DNA from 4 places in the Salicola sp. Rm-C-2C1-2 genome. Region 3 is predicted to be linked to each of the others. Evidence: predicted binding sites of a transcription regulator. Region 3 holds the regulator's gene; each other region holds the start of a gene.
The links. The regulator sigma-54, encoded in region 3, starts transcription at its own class of promoters, with help from an activator protein. The targets are predictions, from matches to a motif close to TGGCACNNNNNTTGCTNT.
Positions count from the first base shown of each region.

Region 1 (4,205 bases), on a different contig from region 3:
AGGGTGGCTGAGTCAGCCCCGGGCGCCTAGACTTGGGGCATGTTGACTCTTTATCCGGAAATAGCGCCCTATGCCACCCACCGCCTCGATGTGGGTGGCGGCCACAGCCTCTACCTGGAGGAGTCCGGGCATCCTGAGGGGGTCCCGGTGCTGGTGGTTCATGGTGGTCCGGGTGCGGGCAGTGACGGCACTGCCCGCCGTTTCTTCGATGCGGAGCGCTACCGCATCATCCTCTTCGACCAGCGTGGTTCCGGTCGTTCCACTCCGTTTGCTTCCGTCGAGAGCAATACCACCGTCCACCTGCTGGAAGATATGGAGCGCATCCGTGCCTTCTTCGGTATTGAATGCTGGCTTCTGTTCGGCGGTTCATGGGGCTCCACTCTCAGCCTGTTGTACGCACAGTCACACCCGCAGCGGGTTCTGGGGCTGATTCTCAGGGGTATTTTTCTCTGCCGTGAGCGTGATATCCGCTGGTTCCTGCAGGACGGGGCCAGCCGGATCTTTCCGGATTACTGGGAGGATTTCACGGCACTGATCTCGGAGAGCGAGCGGGGTGATCCGATCCTTGCCTACCATCGGCTTCTGCACAGCGACAATGAACTCGAGCGCCTTCAGGCCGCGCGCACCTGGGCTATCTGGGAGGGGCGCTGCGCCACCCTGCACCCGAACCCGGCAGCGGTGGAGCGTTTCGGGCACGCCCATCTGGCGCTTTCCCTGGCACGCATCGAGTGTCACTACTTCCTGAACGGCGGTTTCATCGAGGAAAACCGGATTCTGGACAATCTGGATACCATCCGTGATAAACCGGCCCGCCTGGTTCACGGTCGCTACGATATGGTGTGCCCACTGGAAAACGCGGTCACACTGCACGATGCCTGGCCGGAAGCGGATCTTTCCATCATCCGTGATGCCGGGCACGCGGCCTCGGAACCCGCGATAGTGGATGCCCTGATCCGGGCAACCGAAGCGATGAGTGATCGCTTCGGGCCGGATTTCGGGATGCAGTAGCAGAAGGGAAGCCGCCCTTGAGGGGAGGGCGGCTTGTTCAGGAGGGAGTGCTCAAAAGTCGAACGACTTGGAGTAGGCGACCTGGATAAGGGTCGAGCGACGGGTTTCGGCGTCGTTTTCCACATCAACCCATGTGCTGGCCGTGAAAGAGAGCTCATCGTTGAACTGGAAAGTGAGGTCAAGATGAGTGTTGTCCGTATCATCAGTGCTGTTCTGGCCGATGGTGGCGCTGACCGGTCCGTAGCCGTAGCTCAGTGACGTGTAGGTATAGCCGGGAGCGCCTGCGACGTTATCCCAGTAAGAAAGGGTGGCGCCATAAGCACTGATGCTGGCGTATGCCTCTGAAAAATCAGCAAAACCGTCCTGACTCACTCTTTGGGTTTCGAATTCCGCGTTACCGCCATCATTTACAATTTGCTCGGCGGTGCGGCTCTGTTTCGGATAGATGTAATTGATCGCACCGATATCAATCGAGATGTCGTCGGTCACATCGGTCGAGTATCCTGCATACAGGTCATATTCCTGGCCGAGACTGTCATCGCCGCTAGCGGCCCACACCCCGGTGTAAAGGCCCATGCCGCTGTCTACATCGAGGCTTCCTGAAACGTGCGCGCTGCCGTCGCTCAGGTTGGAACCCCGGAAAAGGTACATGTTGGAGATGCCAGCACTGGCGCTGAGGCTCGGGTCAAGGCTGGCTGCCGTTACCGGCGCAGTGGCGAGTACAGCGCCAGTGCCCATGAGTCCGGCAGCGATGCAGCTGAAAAGGCGGGTACGTTGAGTCTGCATGATAATAGCCTCCGTTGGCTGTTTTGATTACGTCCGTTGCAGTGCAACTTGCTTTTACGCGAGCAGCCGCTGTGCCTGCTTTTACAAAAACCATTAAAATCAACAATTAAAAAGAGATGCGGGCGGTGATTAGGCGGTTGGAGGCACTGTGTGGAGCGTGCGTGGGGGCTGTTTTGGTGCAGCTGCCCTCCCGTATGCGTCATTGCGGGGCGCTTTTGCGGGTGGTTCGGGGCTGGCATCATGAGTGCCTCTGTTATCGGGACAGGAAGAGGTTGTTTGAAAGGGCTTATACAGCGCGTTAGCAGTGCCAGCGTCAGTATTGATGGCGATATCGTGGGCGAAATCGGAGCCGGGCTGCTTCTGTTTTTGGGGGTTCAGAAAACGGATGGTGCGGCCGAACAGAAACGGATGCTGGAACGAGTGCTTGAGTACCGTGTGTTCCCGGATGAACAGGGACGTATGAACCGCAGCCTGCGTGACTGCGGCAGTGACCTGCTGGTGGTGCCCCAGTTCACCCTGGCGGCGGATACCAGCAAGGGCAGCCGCCCCTCCTTCTCGGCCGCAGCCCGTCCCGAGCGTGGCGAACACTGGTTCAACGCCTTTGTTGAGGCAGCCCGTCAGGAGGTGGGGGTGGCTCCGCCCGGAATCGGGCATCTGGCCACGGGCCGTTTCGGCGCAGACATGCAGGTACAGCTGGTCAATGACGGGCCGGTAACGTTTCTGCTGAGTGTATAGCGGCAGGGTTTCTTTAGCCGTTGGGGGCACAGTGGTATTCTGCCGGCTCTGATAACACGAGGGGGTTCCATGAAGCGGAAAGGAATTGTTTTGGCGCTGGCCGTTGTTGCGGCTGGCGGTGTTCAGGCTCAGGACCAGGACCGGAGTGGCGACAGCGAGCTGACTCTGGCCGAGGTGGATGCGCTGACGCACCGGCTCGACATGATGCCGGAGATCTACGGCCAGCTTGGGCTGGTGATGGAGCACCGGGATACCGAGAATACAGCAGTGAGCCGTAATCGCGGCACTGCAGGTAGTAAAACCGCCTTCCGCGACAGCAACTCCTGGATCGGCCTGCGCAACCGCACCGAGCTCATGCCCGGCACCGAAGGCTTCTTCCGCGCTGAATGGACGTCGATTCCCTCTGCGGATGAAGACAGTGACCGCATGTTCGATGAGCATGTTGAGTATGCCTACATCGGGCTTGAGGGGGACTTCGGGCGCATCTGGGGTGGTGTGGACGACACGGTCTACGAACAGCAGCTCGATCATGTCGCCAACTTCTTCGAAGGCGAATACCGTCACGAAGATGGTATCTATCCCGCTACAGGTGAAAATGCAGAACGCCATTTGTTTGGCCCTTACACCACTGGGCGTGACCGCCTGGTTCAGTACACCACCCCATCCTGGGGTGATTTCCGGATGCATGCCGCAGTCCAGCTTAACGAGGATGGAAATCCGGAAGTCGGGAGCGGCAGTGGTGAGGAGAAGGAAAGTCGCCCCTACCAGGCCGTGCTGAGCTATACCCCGGGCAACTGGGAGTGGGCCCTGGGCATGGATTCCAATGACGGTGGGGGTGACACTGTTCAGGAGATGGACAACGAGAATACCTACGGCGGCCGGATGACCTACGAAGGCGAGCGCTGGCACTTCACCGCCCAGTACCAGCACCGCAAGGACATCGCCAGTGTGGCGGCACTGCTGACCAGTTACCGCATTGGCCCCAACCGGTTCTCCATTTCCTGGGAACGGGAGCGCGACGAGCTGGAGCCTGAAACAGAAACCACCAACGCCTACACAGCTCAGGTCCTGCACGACCTTACTGAGTCCATGGCGGTGTACGTGGAAGGCTATAAAGCCAGTTCGAATGAGCAGACGCCGGACAGATCCGATCTGATGGTCGGCGCCCGTTACCGGTTCTGAGCATGAGCGAGACCGAGCTCAAACTCAGCATGACCCCGGCCAACCTTGACCGGGCGGGGGGCTGGCTGGAAACCAGGGGCGCCGAGGAGCAGGGCGAGCCCCTGACGCTCCTTAACCGCTATTACGACACGCTTGATGGCGCGCTGAACGCCGAGCGGGTGGCCCTGCGTGTGCGGGCCACCGGCAGTGGTTACATCCAGACGCTCAAGACCCGCGGTCATCTGCAGGGGGCGGCGCTGGCCCGTAAAGAGTGGGAGTGGCCCAGGCCGGAAGCCTCGCTCGACCTGACATTGCTGGCGGATACGCCCTTGGCGGATCATCCGGCGCTGGCCCATCTTGCTCCGGTTTTCGATACGGATTTCCAGCGCCGCGTGATGATGCTTGACTGGACAGAGCAGGGCGCCTGGGCGCGGATCGAATGCGCTCTCGACAATGGCGTCATCCGCGCCGGCGAACGGGAACAGCCGCTCTGTGAGCTGGAGCTGGAGCTGAAG
Region 1 covers NZ_JBEFNF010000005.1:69,215-73,419, forward strand. Annotated here, with positions in the region: gene typA (translational GTPase TypA) at 1-2, shown strand, start outside; gene pip (prolyl aminopeptidase) at 40-1,008, shown strand; gene AAF659_RS10035 (TorF family putative porin) at 1,060-1,794, opposite strand; gene dtd (D-aminoacyl-tRNA deacylase) at 2,071-2,529, shown strand; gene AAF659_RS10045 (porin) at 2,599-3,711, shown strand; gene AAF659_RS10050 (CYTH domain-containing protein) at 3,714-4,205, shown strand, end outside.
Region 1: a site for sigma-54 is predicted at 1,854-1,871, ahead of AAF659_RS10035 (TorF family putative porin). Genes of this name have one in related genera too.

Region 2 (4,205 bases), on a different contig from region 3:
GGCGAGGAATGCCGGCACAACCTGAATTACTGGCATTTCGGCGACTATCTGGCTATCGGGGCCGGCGGTCACGGCAAACTCACCGAGCCTGGCGAGGACCGGATCCGGCGCTACTGGAAAACCCGCCGGCCGGAGGACTATCTCAACCGCATGGGCAGTCGCACCGCCGGTCGCCAGGATCTGGAGCACGGCGAACGGCCGCTGGATTTTCTCCTTAACGCCCTGCGCCTGAACGGGGGCGTGCCCGCCGGCTTTTTCCGAGCCCGGACCGGCCTGCCCCTGGACGCTATCGGAGGGGAACTGCAGCAGTTGCGGGCGCGCGGTCTTCTGGTGCCAGACGATGACCGACTGGCGGTAACCGAGAAGGGCGAGCGTTTTCTCAACGACGTGCTGGAGGCTTTCGTACCCTGAGACGCTTCGACGTGGAGCCACGGCCCTGATCAAGTCAAAGGGCCTACTGGTGACTGGCGTTACTGACGCTCAAACAGCATATCGGCAACCCCGTGCCCCCGGGCTTCACCGCGCTTTTCGAACTTGGTCAGCGGCCGATCCACCGGTCGCGCCACAGTGGTGCTATTTTCCGACAGATTGCGATAGCCAGCCGCGTCATTCATAACCTCCAGAATGTGCTCGGCGTAGGGCTCCCAATCCGTGGCAATGTGCAGCAGCCCACCGGGGCGGATGTAGCGGTGCAGCGTGGCAACAAACTCAGGCTGGATCAGGCGGCGCTTATGATGCTTCTTCTTGGGCCAGGGGTCCGGAAAAAGAATCAGAACCCGATCCAGACTGGCCCCGGGAACCGCTTCACTGAGCACATCCAGCGCATCGGCGCGGTAGATACGGATGTTGTCCAATCCACGCCCCTCCATTTCCATCAGAAGAGCGCTACAGCCGGGTTTGTGCACCTCCACACCAATGAAGTCCTGGTCCGGCGCCGCCTCAGCCATTTCCGCCAGCGACTGGCCCATGCCGAAGCCGATTTCCAGATTAAGCGGCGCCTGACGGCCAAACAGCTGCTGGCGATCGACGAGACCATCCGCAAGGCTGAGCCCAAAGCGCGGCCAGAGCCGATCCCAGGCATTCTGTTGCCCACGGGTCATACGTCCCGCGCGCAGCACAAAACTGCGTACGGAGCGTTCCTTGCTGCGGGCGAGGTCGTCGCTGGAATCGGTCATGGGGCCTCCGGCTCTGGAACGTGGGCCAGGGATTATCCGGATTCGGCGCCGGACTGCAAACGGTAACTCAAAGCCTCCACCAGATGCGCCTTTTCCACCCGGGCCGCGCCGGCCAGATCCGCAATGGTCCGGCTCACCCTCAGAACACGATGTAATGCCCGGGCGGACAGCCCCAGCCGACCCATGGCCTGCTCCAGCAGAGTTTCACCCTCGCTGTCCAGAGCACAGGCATGGTGCAGGGCCTCGCCAGCCAGTGCCGCGTTCAGTGCCCCACGCTGGTGCTGGATGGCGCGCAGCCCGCTGACCCGCTCGCGGACCTCAGCGCTGCTGGTCTCCCCCTTTTCCGGGCGAAGCAGCGTGCGACCGTCCTGCACAGGCACGCCCACATGCATGTCAAAACGGTCCATCAGAGGCCCGGAGAGCCGGCTCTGATAACGCAGTACCTGCTGAGCCGAACAGCGGCAGGCGATATCCGGATGGCCTTCATACCCACAGGGGCATGGGTTCATCGCAGCGATCACCTGAAAGCGAGCGGGGAAAGTCACGCGGGTATGGGCGCGGGCAATAACAATCTCGCCGGACTCCATGGGCTCGCGCAGCACCTCCAGAACCTTGCGGTCGAACTCCGGCAGCTCGTCCAGGAAGAGCACACCGCGGTGGGCCAGCGAAATCTCGCCGGGGCGCGGACTGCTGCCGCCTCCAACCAGGGCCACGGCTGACGCGGTGTGGTGGGGAGCCCGGTACGGCGGTGTGCGCCAGCCGCGTGCCTGGCTGAAGGACCCCGCCACCGAATGCACAGAAGCCACCTCGAGTGCGGCCTCACGCTCCAGCGGTGGCAGCAGGCCCGGCAGACGGCTGGCAAGCATGCTCTTTCCGGTGCCGGGCGGGCCGTGGAACAGCAGATTGTGACCGCCGGCTGCCGCGATCTCCAGGGCGCGCTTGGGAACATGCTGGCCCTGAACATCCATCAGATCCGGCACCGCGCCCTGCCCAAGGTCACCAGCCTCACGCGGCAGGATGGCGGACAAAAGCTGCACGCCTTTCAGATGGGAACAGACACTCAGCAGGTGATCAGCGGCATAGGTATCCTGCTGACTGGCCAGCCCCGCCTCGTCGGCATTGCCCTCTGGCACCATGATGGTGCGCCCCATTCCGCGGGCGCCCATCACGGCGGGCAGTATGCCCTCCAGTTGACGCAGGCTGCCATCCAGGGCCAGCTCCCCCAGGAATTCCATGCTGGCAACCGCTTGGGGCTCGACCTGCCCGGATGCAGCCAGTATGCCCAGGGCAATGGGCAGATCGAAGCGGCTGCCTTCCTTCGGCAGATCAGCAGGTGCGAGATTGATGGTGATGCGACGGGCGGGAAAATCAAAGCCGCTGTTGAGCAGGGCACTGCGAACCCGATCCTTGCTCTCACGCACACCCGCCTCGGGCATGCCCACAATGGACAGTGACGGCAGGCCGCCGGAAAGGTGGGTCTCAACGGTGACGGCGGGCGCATCAACGCCCACCCGCGCCCGCGTGTGGATCACGGCGAAGCTCATGGCAACATCCCTGTTGTTGGTGGTGGTTTCCGTTACTGCTGGTGGCTGTCCTGGCGCTCTTCCAGCTCTGCGACACGCTTTTCCAGCGCCTCGACCTTCTCCCGGGTACGCGTGAGGACTGCGGACTGGGCATCGAACTCTTCCCGGGTCACCAGATCCAGCCGGTCAATCACCGAGGTCACCGCCATACGCACGTTCTGCTCCACATCATCGCGGGCCACGCGGGCCATATCCGGCATGAACTGATCCAGCTGACCGCGCAGTTCACTGAAAAGGTCCTGGGGGCTACGTGGCATGACTCAACTCCTCGCTCGGTTGTTATAGGCATGCTAGCACAGCGCCCACGCCGGGCCCACCGCACTCACTCAGTGCCCGGTTTTGGGTCATGCCAGGGGCGAATGCGCTACAATAGGGCAATGCAACCGGGCCGCACCCCGGAAGCATCAGGTAAGTTGCTGTTTTGCAGTTTATTTCAGCGTTGGCACAGGGCGTGCAAAGGGCCACGCAGAGTCCGCACGACCTACTGCGGGCCAACGATGCACCCCGATTCAAGCCGCCATACCCAGTTCGGCTGGGCCGGCAACGAAAGGAGAAACCCATGAAACTTGTGACAGCGATTATTAAGCCGTTCAAGCTTGATGACGTGCGCGAAGCCCTGTCCGAGATCGGTGTCCAGGGTGTCACCGTCACGGAAGTCAAAGGCTTTGGCCGGCAGAAAGGCCACACCGAACTTTACCGCGGCGCGGAATACGTCGTGGACTTCCTGCCCAAGGTGAAGATCGAAATCGCCATCAGTGAAAAGCTGCTGGACCAGGTCATCGAGTCCATCTCGAAGGCCGCCAATACCGGCAAGATCGGTGACGGCAAGATCTTTGTCAGCGAACTGGAACAGGCGATCCGGATCCGGACCAGCGAAACCGGTGAAGAAGCCGTCTGACGCTGGGCGTACCCCGGCGTTCCAAGTCCTAATCCCGAATCTGAAAAGCCTTGTGCGGAGGGCTTATTCCAATGGAAAGCACAGTTAACGAACTGCAGTTTGCGCTTGATACCTTCTATTTCCTGATCTGTGGTGCCTTCGTCATGTGGATGGCGGCAGGTTTCACCATGCTCGAGTCCGGCCTTGTCCGGGCCAAGAACACCACCGAGATCCTGACCAAAAACGTGGGTCTCTACGCCATCGCCTGCATCATGTATATGGTCTGCGGTTACGCCATCATGTACGGCGGCGGCACCTTCCTGTCCGGCATCATGGACCCGGGTGTTTCCGAAGGTTTTACCTATGAAGCGGTTTCAACCTATGCGCCGGCTTCAGACTTCTTCTTCCAGGTTGTGTTTGTGGCAACCGCCATGTCCATCGTCTCCGGTGCCGTGGCCGAGCGGATGAAGCTCTGGGCGTTCTTCGCCTTCACGGTCGTTCTGACCGGCTTCATCTACCCGCTAGAAGGGGCCTGGACCTGGGGCGGTACTGCTGTATTCGGCATGTACA
Region 2 covers NZ_JBEFNF010000006.1:41,099-45,303, forward strand. Annotated here, with positions in the region: gene hemW (radical SAM family heme chaperone HemW) at 1-411, shown strand, start outside; gene trmB (tRNA (guanosine(46)-N7)-methyltransferase TrmB) at 471-1,175, opposite strand; gene AAF659_RS10925 (YifB family Mg chelatase-like AAA ATPase) at 1,208-2,719, opposite strand; gene AAF659_RS10930 (accessory factor UbiK family protein) at 2,752-3,015, opposite strand; gene glnK (P-II family nitrogen regulator) at 3,318-3,656, shown strand; gene AAF659_RS10940 (ammonium transporter AmtB) at 3,728-4,205, shown strand, end outside.
Region 2: a site for sigma-54 is predicted at 3,199-3,216, ahead of glnK (P-II family nitrogen regulator). Genes of this name have one in related genera too.

Region 3 (4,205 bases):
ACCGGGTAACCATGGAACATCCCCGCGCCATGTTGATGGCCCGCAATGGTGGTGCCCCCTGGTACGTACGCGCCCGGGCCGGTCTGTATCAGCGCGATGCCGCCAAGCTGACGCTTAAGAGAGACGTCCGGGCCCGCCACAGCCGCACCAAAAGCGGCGATGTTCTCATCCTCAGTGAACGTATGACGCTGGATAACAACCAGCGGATTGTGCAGACTGACGCACCAGTGACGCTGATCGACCGCAACAGCCTGACTCATGCAGTGGGCATGACAGGCTGGATCGACGACCGTGCGGTCAGCCTAGAGAATGACGTCCGCAGCCGGTACTTCAACCGCTGATCCACAGGGGAGGCAGCCTGCTCATGAGCAGAACGGTACGCGCCCGGCAATACTGGCCATTAATCGCAGGCTTTCTCATGGTAGCCACGGCCCTGCCTGTGTACGCTTTCAATCTGGATTCCAACAATCCCATCAAAGTGGAATCCGACAATGCCCGACTGGACGACCAGAAGGGGACTGCCACCTACACTGGCAGTGTCCGGGTAACCCAGGGGAAAGCCGTTCTTACAGCAGAAAGGGTTGTGCTTCACCGGGGTGACGGCCAGAGCCTCAACCGCATGAAGGCGACTGGCGAGCCCGCCACCTATGAGCAGCCGGAAAGCCCGCAGGGCCCGGCCATCTACGCCGAAGGCGAGACCATTATCTACCGGGCCGCTGCAGAACGCATCACTTTCGAGCACAAAGCCCTGATCCGACAAAGGGGGGATACCTTCCAGGGTAACCGGATCGTATACGATGTAGCCGAGCGCGTGGTCACCGCCTCCAGCGCGTCGGATGATGACAGCGACCGCGTTGAAATGACCATCCAGCCCGGCCGCAACAGCGGCAACAACAACAGCAGCAGCGACTGAAGACACCATGGCGACATTGGAAGCCCTGAATCTGGCCAAGAGCTATCGCCGCCACCCGGTGGTGATGGACGTCTCCCTCAGCATCCAGAGCGGTCAGATCGCAGGACTGCTTGGACCCAATGGCGCCGGCAAGACCACCTGTTTCTACATGATCGTGGGCCTGGTCCCCCATGACCGGGGCCGTATCCGCATCCACGAGCGCGACATCACCCATCTGCCCATGCATGGGCGCGCACGCGCCGGCGTCGGCTATCTTCCGCAGGAAGCCTCGGTGTTCCGTCGGCTGACCGTGGCGGAAAACCTGATGGCGATCCTGCAGACCCGCAAGGAGCTTACGAAAGCGCAACGCGTGGAGCGCATGGAATCGCTGCTGCGGGATTTCCACATCAGCCACATCCGCAACAGCCTGGGCATGAGTCTGTCCGGTGGCGAGCGCCGACGCGCCGAGATTGCCCGGGCGCTGGCCGTGGAGCCGGCTTTCATCCTGCTCGATGAACCCTTCGCCGGTGTGGACCCGATCTCCGTCAGCGAGATCAAACAGATTGTACGCCAGGTGCGCGACCGCGGCATCGGCGTACTGATTACCGACCATAACGTGCGCGAGACGCTCGACATTTGCGAAACCGCCTATATCGTAAGCGAGGGTCACATTATCGCCTCGGGCACCGCCGAGGACATCCTCGCCAACCAACAGGTCAAGGAAGTCTATCTGGGCAACGAATTCCGCCTGTAATGCGTTCGCTCTGCAACCGTTGTCGCCCTGCCCGATTCGCCTGTACACTCGATTGAAAAGACGTAAGCAAAATCCCTGCCGGTCCTCCCGGGGACCGATGAGGCTTTGTTAATGCTGGACAATCGGGAACGGGAAAGCAGTCGATGGTCATGAAAGCGTCCCTGCAGCTGAAGATGGGCCAACAGCTCACCATGACGCCCCAGCTGCAGCAGGCAATACGGTTACTCCAGCTCTCCACACTCGATCTGCAGCAGGAAATCCAGCAGCAGCTGGAATCCAACCCCATGCTCGAAACTGCCGAGGAAGCCGAGACGGAGGCCGATGGCAGCGCTGAAGCCACCGACAACACCGACAGCAGTAACGGCGACAATGAAGAGGGCTCGGAGTCGCGCAACTCGGATGAGGCCGGCGATGCCAGCAGCGGCGAAGCCGAAAGCTGGGATAACGAAAACTGGCAGGACAACAGCGAAATCCCGGATAGCCTGCCCGTCGACACGGCCTGGGACGATGTCTATCAGACCGCACCCGCCACGCCAGCCGCCTCGCGCCCCGAGGATGAAGGCGGCGAAACCGACTTCGAAAGCCGCAACAGCCGCGGCGAAACCCTGCAGGATCACCTGCTCTGGCAACTCAACCTGACGCCCATGTCCGAGCGCGACCGGGTCATCGCCCATGCGCTTGTGGACGCCATTGACGACGCAGGTTATCTGACCCAGAGCCTGGAGGAGATCCACCAGGGGCTCAGTGCTTCTGATGACGACGACCCGCTGGAGATGGATGAGGTCGAAGCGGTCCTGCACCGGCTACAGCATTTCGACCCGCCCGGAGTGGCAGCAAAGGATCTGCGCGACTGTCTGCTGATCCAGCTCAATCAACTGCCAGCGGACACCCCCTGGCTCAAGCAGGCGCGCCTGGTGATCAGCCACTACATCCAGCTGCTCGGCAGCCGCGATTACCGCCAGCTCATGCGCCGCAGCCGGCTCAGCGAGGCCCAGCTCAAGGAAGTCCTGGGCCTGATCCAGAGCCTGACCCCCCGCCCGGGCGATGCCATTGGCGAGGACGAGACGGAATACGTGGTGCCGGATGTCATCGTTTCCCGCCAACAGGGGCGTTGGAAAATCGAACTTAACCCGGAGATTGCCCCGCGTCTACAGGTGAACAGCCTCTATGCCTCGCTCATCCGCCAGTCCGATAGCAGCAAGGACAACACCTACCTGCGTGATCAGCTTCAGGAGGCCAAGTGGTTCATCAAGAGTCTTCAGAGCCGTAATGAAACCCTGTTGAAAGTAGCCTCCCAGATCGTCGATCATCAGCAAAGGTTCTTTGAAGAAGGCGAGGAAGCGATGCAACCGCTGATCCTCTCCGAAATCGCCCAGGCTGTGGACATGCATGAGTCCACCATCTCCCGCGTGACGACCCAGAAATACATGCATACCCCCAGGGGCATTTACGAACTGAAGTATTTCTTTTCCAGCCATGTGAGCACGGACGAAGGCGGCGAATGCTCGTCCACCGCCATCCGCGCCATGATCCGCAAGCTCATTAACGAAGAGGAAAGCCGCAAACCACTGAGCGATAACCGCATAGCGACTATACTCAGTGACCAGGGCATTAATGTGGCACGCCGGACGGTAGCCAAATACCGCGAGGCGATGCACATACCGCCTTCGAACGAGCGCAAACGTCTCGTCTAGAGGGCATTACGCCTGTATGATGGCCACCTTCCGGTGGCCAGGGCCGAACCGGAAACAGGAGCGGATTATGCAACTCAACATCTCAGGTCACCACATCGAGCTGACAGAAGCCCTCAAGGACTATGTCCACAGCAAGATGGAAAAACTTGAACGGCATACAGACCAGATCAGCAACACACAGGTGACGCTGTCGGTGGTCAAACAACGACAGACCGCCGAGGCCACGCTCCACGTAACCGGTGGTGACATCAACGCCAAGGCCCAGCACGACGATATGTACGCGGCGATCGATCAGCTTGTGGACAAGCTCGACCGGCAAATTCTCAAACACAAGGAAAAGCAGGTGGAACGCCAGCACGGTGCCGCCACCCGCTGATCCCAAGCGGTGTCCATGGTCCATTCATCACTGTCCATTGAGTCCATCCTCGCCCCGGAACTGGCCCTCTGCGGCGTTCCGGGGACGAGCAAGAAACGCATCCTCGAGACCATTGCCGAAAGAGTGGCCCAGCACTATCCGGAGCTTGAAGAGAACCAGATTTTCAATAACCTGGTAGCACGGGAGCGTCTCGGCAGCACCGGTATCGGACAGGGCATTGCCATTCCGCATTGCCGGCTGGAAGACTGCAAGCGCGTGGTGGGCGCCCTAGTGACGCTGGATGCCCCCATCAACTTCGATGCTATCGACAGTGAGCCGGTGGACATCCTTTTTGTGCTGCTGGTGCCGCAGAACGCCACCAGCGAGCACCTGGAGCTGCTCAGCCAGCTGGCGGAGAAGTTCAATGACCGTAGCTTGTGCCGGCGCTTGCGCCAGTGTCAGGACTCGGGCGAGCTGTACGACCTGATTGTCGCCAGCGAAAAGGCATCC
Region 3 covers NZ_JBEFNF010000001.1:238,554-242,758, reverse strand. Annotated here, with positions in the region: gene lptC (LPS export ABC transporter periplasmic protein LptC) at 1-341, shown strand, start outside; gene lptA (lipopolysaccharide transport periplasmic protein LptA) at 365-913, shown strand; gene lptB (LPS export ABC transporter ATP-binding protein) at 921-1,646, shown strand; gene AAF659_RS01075 (RNA polymerase factor sigma-54) at 1,796-3,340, shown strand; gene hpf (ribosome hibernation-promoting factor, HPF/YfiA family) at 3,408-3,716, shown strand; gene ptsN (PTS IIA-like nitrogen regulatory protein PtsN) at 3,732-4,205, shown strand, end outside.

Region 4 (4,205 bases), on a different contig from region 3:
CACTCTTGGGGCAGCAGATTGCATGCCAACATAAAAAACCCTGCAAACTCAGACGCTTGACCAACCCCCTTCACGCCATGAGGGCTCGACAGGACCCCTGCTGGTGCACAGCCGGGCCCTGATGCACCAGGATCAGGCGTTCACGGCATCCGATCCCGCCGGGGCAGCCTTCGTCTCACTCGCGCCCCCCGCGCCATACGGTTCTCGAGCACCCGCCAGTTGGACTGGGCCTCCAGGTCCACAAAAAGCCCTTCGTCAAAGAAAAAATTCTTCTCCTTGGCAATGGCCAGAGGGGCCATCTCGGTCAGCTTGATGAAGCCCAGTTTGAGATCCGGCTGCTCCGCCGGCCCGATCTCCTCGGCGCCCGCTGGTAATGCGCTCAGCAGAGCCGCCAGCGCGAGTGTGCCGATTCCGAATCCTTTCCACCTGTTACCGTTCACTGAACGTCTCCCCTGCAATAAACCAAAAAAAAGCGCCTGCCCCCAGTCCGGGAGCAGGCGCCTTTGCCAATGCAATGCTCGTAATCTGGAGTGCAGATCCTTCTGCACCCGGCCGCCACACCGGTCCGTGCCATGGCAAACGGTCAACCTCTCCGTGGCACGCCCTGTATGCAGCAGGGAGCATGCCACCATTCCCCTCCACTGAATTTAAAGGCTTTTACTGGAGTACGATCCAAAGAAGGCGGGGATCCACGACCGAATCAGGTGCACCAGGCAGACCCCGTGCACCGGCGCGGATCAGCCCCGGCCGGCGGCAGCGATCAGGGCATCCGAGGCCACCTCAACCTGTCCCCGGAACCCTTCGACCACAAACGGCTGACGGTGTTCCCCCTCGTCCTTATAGTCCATAACCGGCGCATCAAGACTCAGGCTTTCCGCCACCTCGCGGTAGAGGTCAGCCCGGACGATACTGCCCAGATCGGGCACCCCCGAAACCTGATCCCCCTGGGTATGCAACTGCATGCGCGAAAGCAGCCATTCCGCCTGGGAGAGCCATGGGAAGTTTGCGCTCTGACGGAAGAAGTGCTGGTGAACCCTGGGGTGGAAGAGCCACTGGCCCTGATCCCCGATGGGCTCAATGGCGCTACCCAGGTAGTTGGGGTGCACCAGCATGCGATGAATAAGTTCACGATTGACCGGGTCATCCAGCCAGCGACAGCACCGGATCAGGGCGCGCATCAACGCACGCAGTTTTTCCGGGTTGGCCTCCGCCCAGTCGCGGCGGACGCCCAGGACTTTCTCCGGTGCGTTCTGCCAGACCTGGCACCCCGTCGCCAGGATCTGGCCGAGCCCGTGGTACTCCATCAATGAGTTCCAGGGCTCGCCGACACAGGCCAGATCGACACTGCCATAGGCCAGGGCGGTCATCATTTCCGGCGGCGGCACGGTTACTAGCTCCAGACCCGGCCCGGGGGACAGTCCGGCACTGGCAAGCCAGTCGAGCAGCTGCAGATAGTGGCTGGACCAAGCGTAGACAATCCCCAGCCTTATGGGTTCATGACTGGAAGCCACCACCCGTGCCAGGGCACGCGCCGCCTCCGAGGGGTCAGAAAGATCAAAGCCAGTGGCGGCCAGCTGTTCATAGAGAACCCGTCTGGCCGTGATGGCATTGCCGTTGCGGCTGAGCACCATGGGGCTGATGACCGGGCACGGCGGGGCTCCGAGCCCCATATTGATGGCCAGGGCCATGGGCCCGAGCATCTGGGCCCCGTCCAGCATGCCCACGCCGACACGGTCCCGCAGGCTGGACCAGGACGGCTGGCGGTGCAGGCTCACGTCCAGCCCCTCCTCCGCAAAGAACCCCGCCTCCACGGCCATGATCAATGGCGCAGCATCCAGAAGGGGGATAAACCCCAAACGGATACTGTCACTCGCTTCCGCGTCGTCTATCCATTCAGTCATCCATCGTCTCCGGAGAGCCTGCCCCTTTGCCCCCATCCAGCGCCTCGATCAGCTGGCGGGCCACGTCACTGAGTTTCTGGTTCCGGTCCATCGCCAGTTTGCGCATGCTGTGGAATGCCTCATCTTCCGAACAGTTCTTCTGCTTCATCACCAGCCCCTTGGCCCGTTCGATGTCCTTGCGGTCCTCCAGAGCCGTTCGCGTCTCCTCAAGCTGATGGCGCAGGGACTGGAAGGCCTCGAAACGCGCGATCGCGACATCCACAATCGGTTTGACCCGGTGCTGTTCAAGCCCATCCACGATATAGGCGCTGACGCCGGCGTTCACGGCCTGCTGGATTGTCTGGCTGTCACTGTCATCGCTGGCAAAGAACACCACCGGGCGGGGCGCGTGCTCATTGAGGGCGGACATGGACTCGAGCGTATCCCGGTCCGGTGAATCCATATCGATGATCACCAAGTCCGGCTCTTCCTGGGCAACGGCCGCCACCAGACCACGGGCGCTGCTGCGCTGGCCCACCACCTGATAGCCCTCGGAGGTCAGCGCTTCACAGACCATCGCCGCCCGTTCCGGCTCGCTGTCCACCAGCATGACCCGCACACTGCTCTGATCCGCCGACATGCTCCATCCTCAACGTCGATTCGCGCCAATCCGAAGCAAAAGCCACGCCAGCGCTCGGAGCCCAGGGAGTGGGCCTGAATCGCCGTATTCAACGCGATGACTGCCCCAGCACAGTGCAACCTGCCCCGTAACAGGACAAAACCCAGCTAACAGCCCCTCAATGAAGGGCATTCCAGGCAGGCATAGGAAATGCTCGCAAAGGGAAAGCGAACACTATTGAGGATGTCCGCAGCTTCTATGAATGGTTCGCCGCGACTCCGCGCACCACCAGCTTCTGGTCCCAGGGGCTTAACCAGTCCCGCTCCGGGACAGACAAGGCCAATGCCATGGGCGGGCGCGAGGCCGGGGGCTCGCTAACCAGATGGCAGCCCACATGGACTACGACACACCCGGTGCCCGTGAAGCACTGGCCCATTTCTGGCAGGACCCGGATCGGGCAAGAGGGCCCACGGTAACCACACCCCTGTGAGTCACCAGCGGGCGCATCCGCGACCAGTGGCTGGGCAGGGCACCCGATTCGGAAATGCGGAACCCGGCGGCCGGGCGCTACCTGGCGGCCTGGTACAAGGGTGAGCAATTGCAGGCAGTTCTGCTGGTGGCACCCGGTAATGACTTCCCCGCCCTCGGCAGTGCCCTGGGCTGCGGCACCAACTGCGGCTCCTGCATGCCGGAACTCAGGCAGTTGGTGGAACAGTCCCTGCCCGAACCCTCAGGTGATGGATGAGCGCCAGACTGCCCGCCACCGGCCCCAGCAGGTAAAAGGCGGCCATGGCCTGATCCGGGACCAGTTCCAGCATCAGGCCACCGACCAGCGTGCCGCTGCCGAAACCAATGGTGTGCACGCTGATCAGACGCCCGGAAACCAGCCCCTGGGCATCCGGGCGCCGTGCCCGCAGGATGCTGCCATACCAGGGCGCGGCCAGGGTAAGCCCGGCGGTGATCAGGCACACCGCCACACCCACGCCGATCACGCTCGGTGAGGCTGCCAGCAACACCCCTCCCAGGGTAAACACGCCCAGCCAGAGACCACCCAGGATACGGGGCATGGGCGAGAGCCAGCGGTTACCCAAGGGTCCGGCCAGGACTGCCGAAACAGAGGCCACCATCAGTACCGTTCCGGTCCACTGGGAGGCGGTTACCGAGTCCAGGTCCGCCAGGTTCTGGATGTAGGGCCCCAACGCGAACTGGAGCTGCCCCACCCAGAGGGTGATCACAAACCCAAGCGCGTAAAGGGGCCAGTCCTCGTTCCAGGGAGGTGGCACCACGCTTTCGCGGTTGCCGGGCGGTTCCGGCGCCACGCCCGTAGCGAAGTACCACTGCATGAGCCACAGGGCCACACCGAGCAACACGATCAGAACCAGCCCCAGCGGCAGGCTCCATATCGCCGCCAGGGCCACGATGCCCGGCCCCATGACGCGCCCGGCATGGGTGGAAGCCTGGATGTAGGCCAACGTCTCGGGCCACTGGGCAATGGGCTTGTCCGCCAACGCGAAACGCTGAGCCGACGGGAAGACCCCACCGGTGGCGATGCCGTACACCAGGCGCGTCACGATGGCGATGGCCGCAATCAGGAACGGGGAGGACAGGGTGAGGATGGCGGCAATCAACAGGCCATAGCACAGGACGACCAACCCCATGGTCAGGCGCATGATCGGCAGGGCCCCGTGGCTGTCCGCACGCTGCCC
Region 4 covers NZ_JBEFNF010000002.1:167,822-172,026, reverse strand. Annotated here, with positions in the region: gene AAF659_RS06580 (FAD-dependent oxidoreductase) at 1-1, opposite strand, end outside; gene AAF659_RS06575 (ABC transporter substrate-binding protein) at 141-440, opposite strand; gene AAF659_RS06570 (CmpA/NrtA family ABC transporter substrate-binding protein) at 738-1,901, opposite strand; gene AAF659_RS06565 (ANTAR domain-containing response regulator) at 1,894-2,520, opposite strand; gene AAF659_RS06560 ((2Fe-2S)-binding protein) at 3,044-3,244, shown strand; gene AAF659_RS06555 (MFS transporter) at 3,195-4,205, opposite strand, start outside.
Region 4: a site for sigma-54 is predicted at 2,553-2,570, ahead of AAF659_RS06565 (ANTAR domain-containing response regulator). Genes of this name have one in related genera too.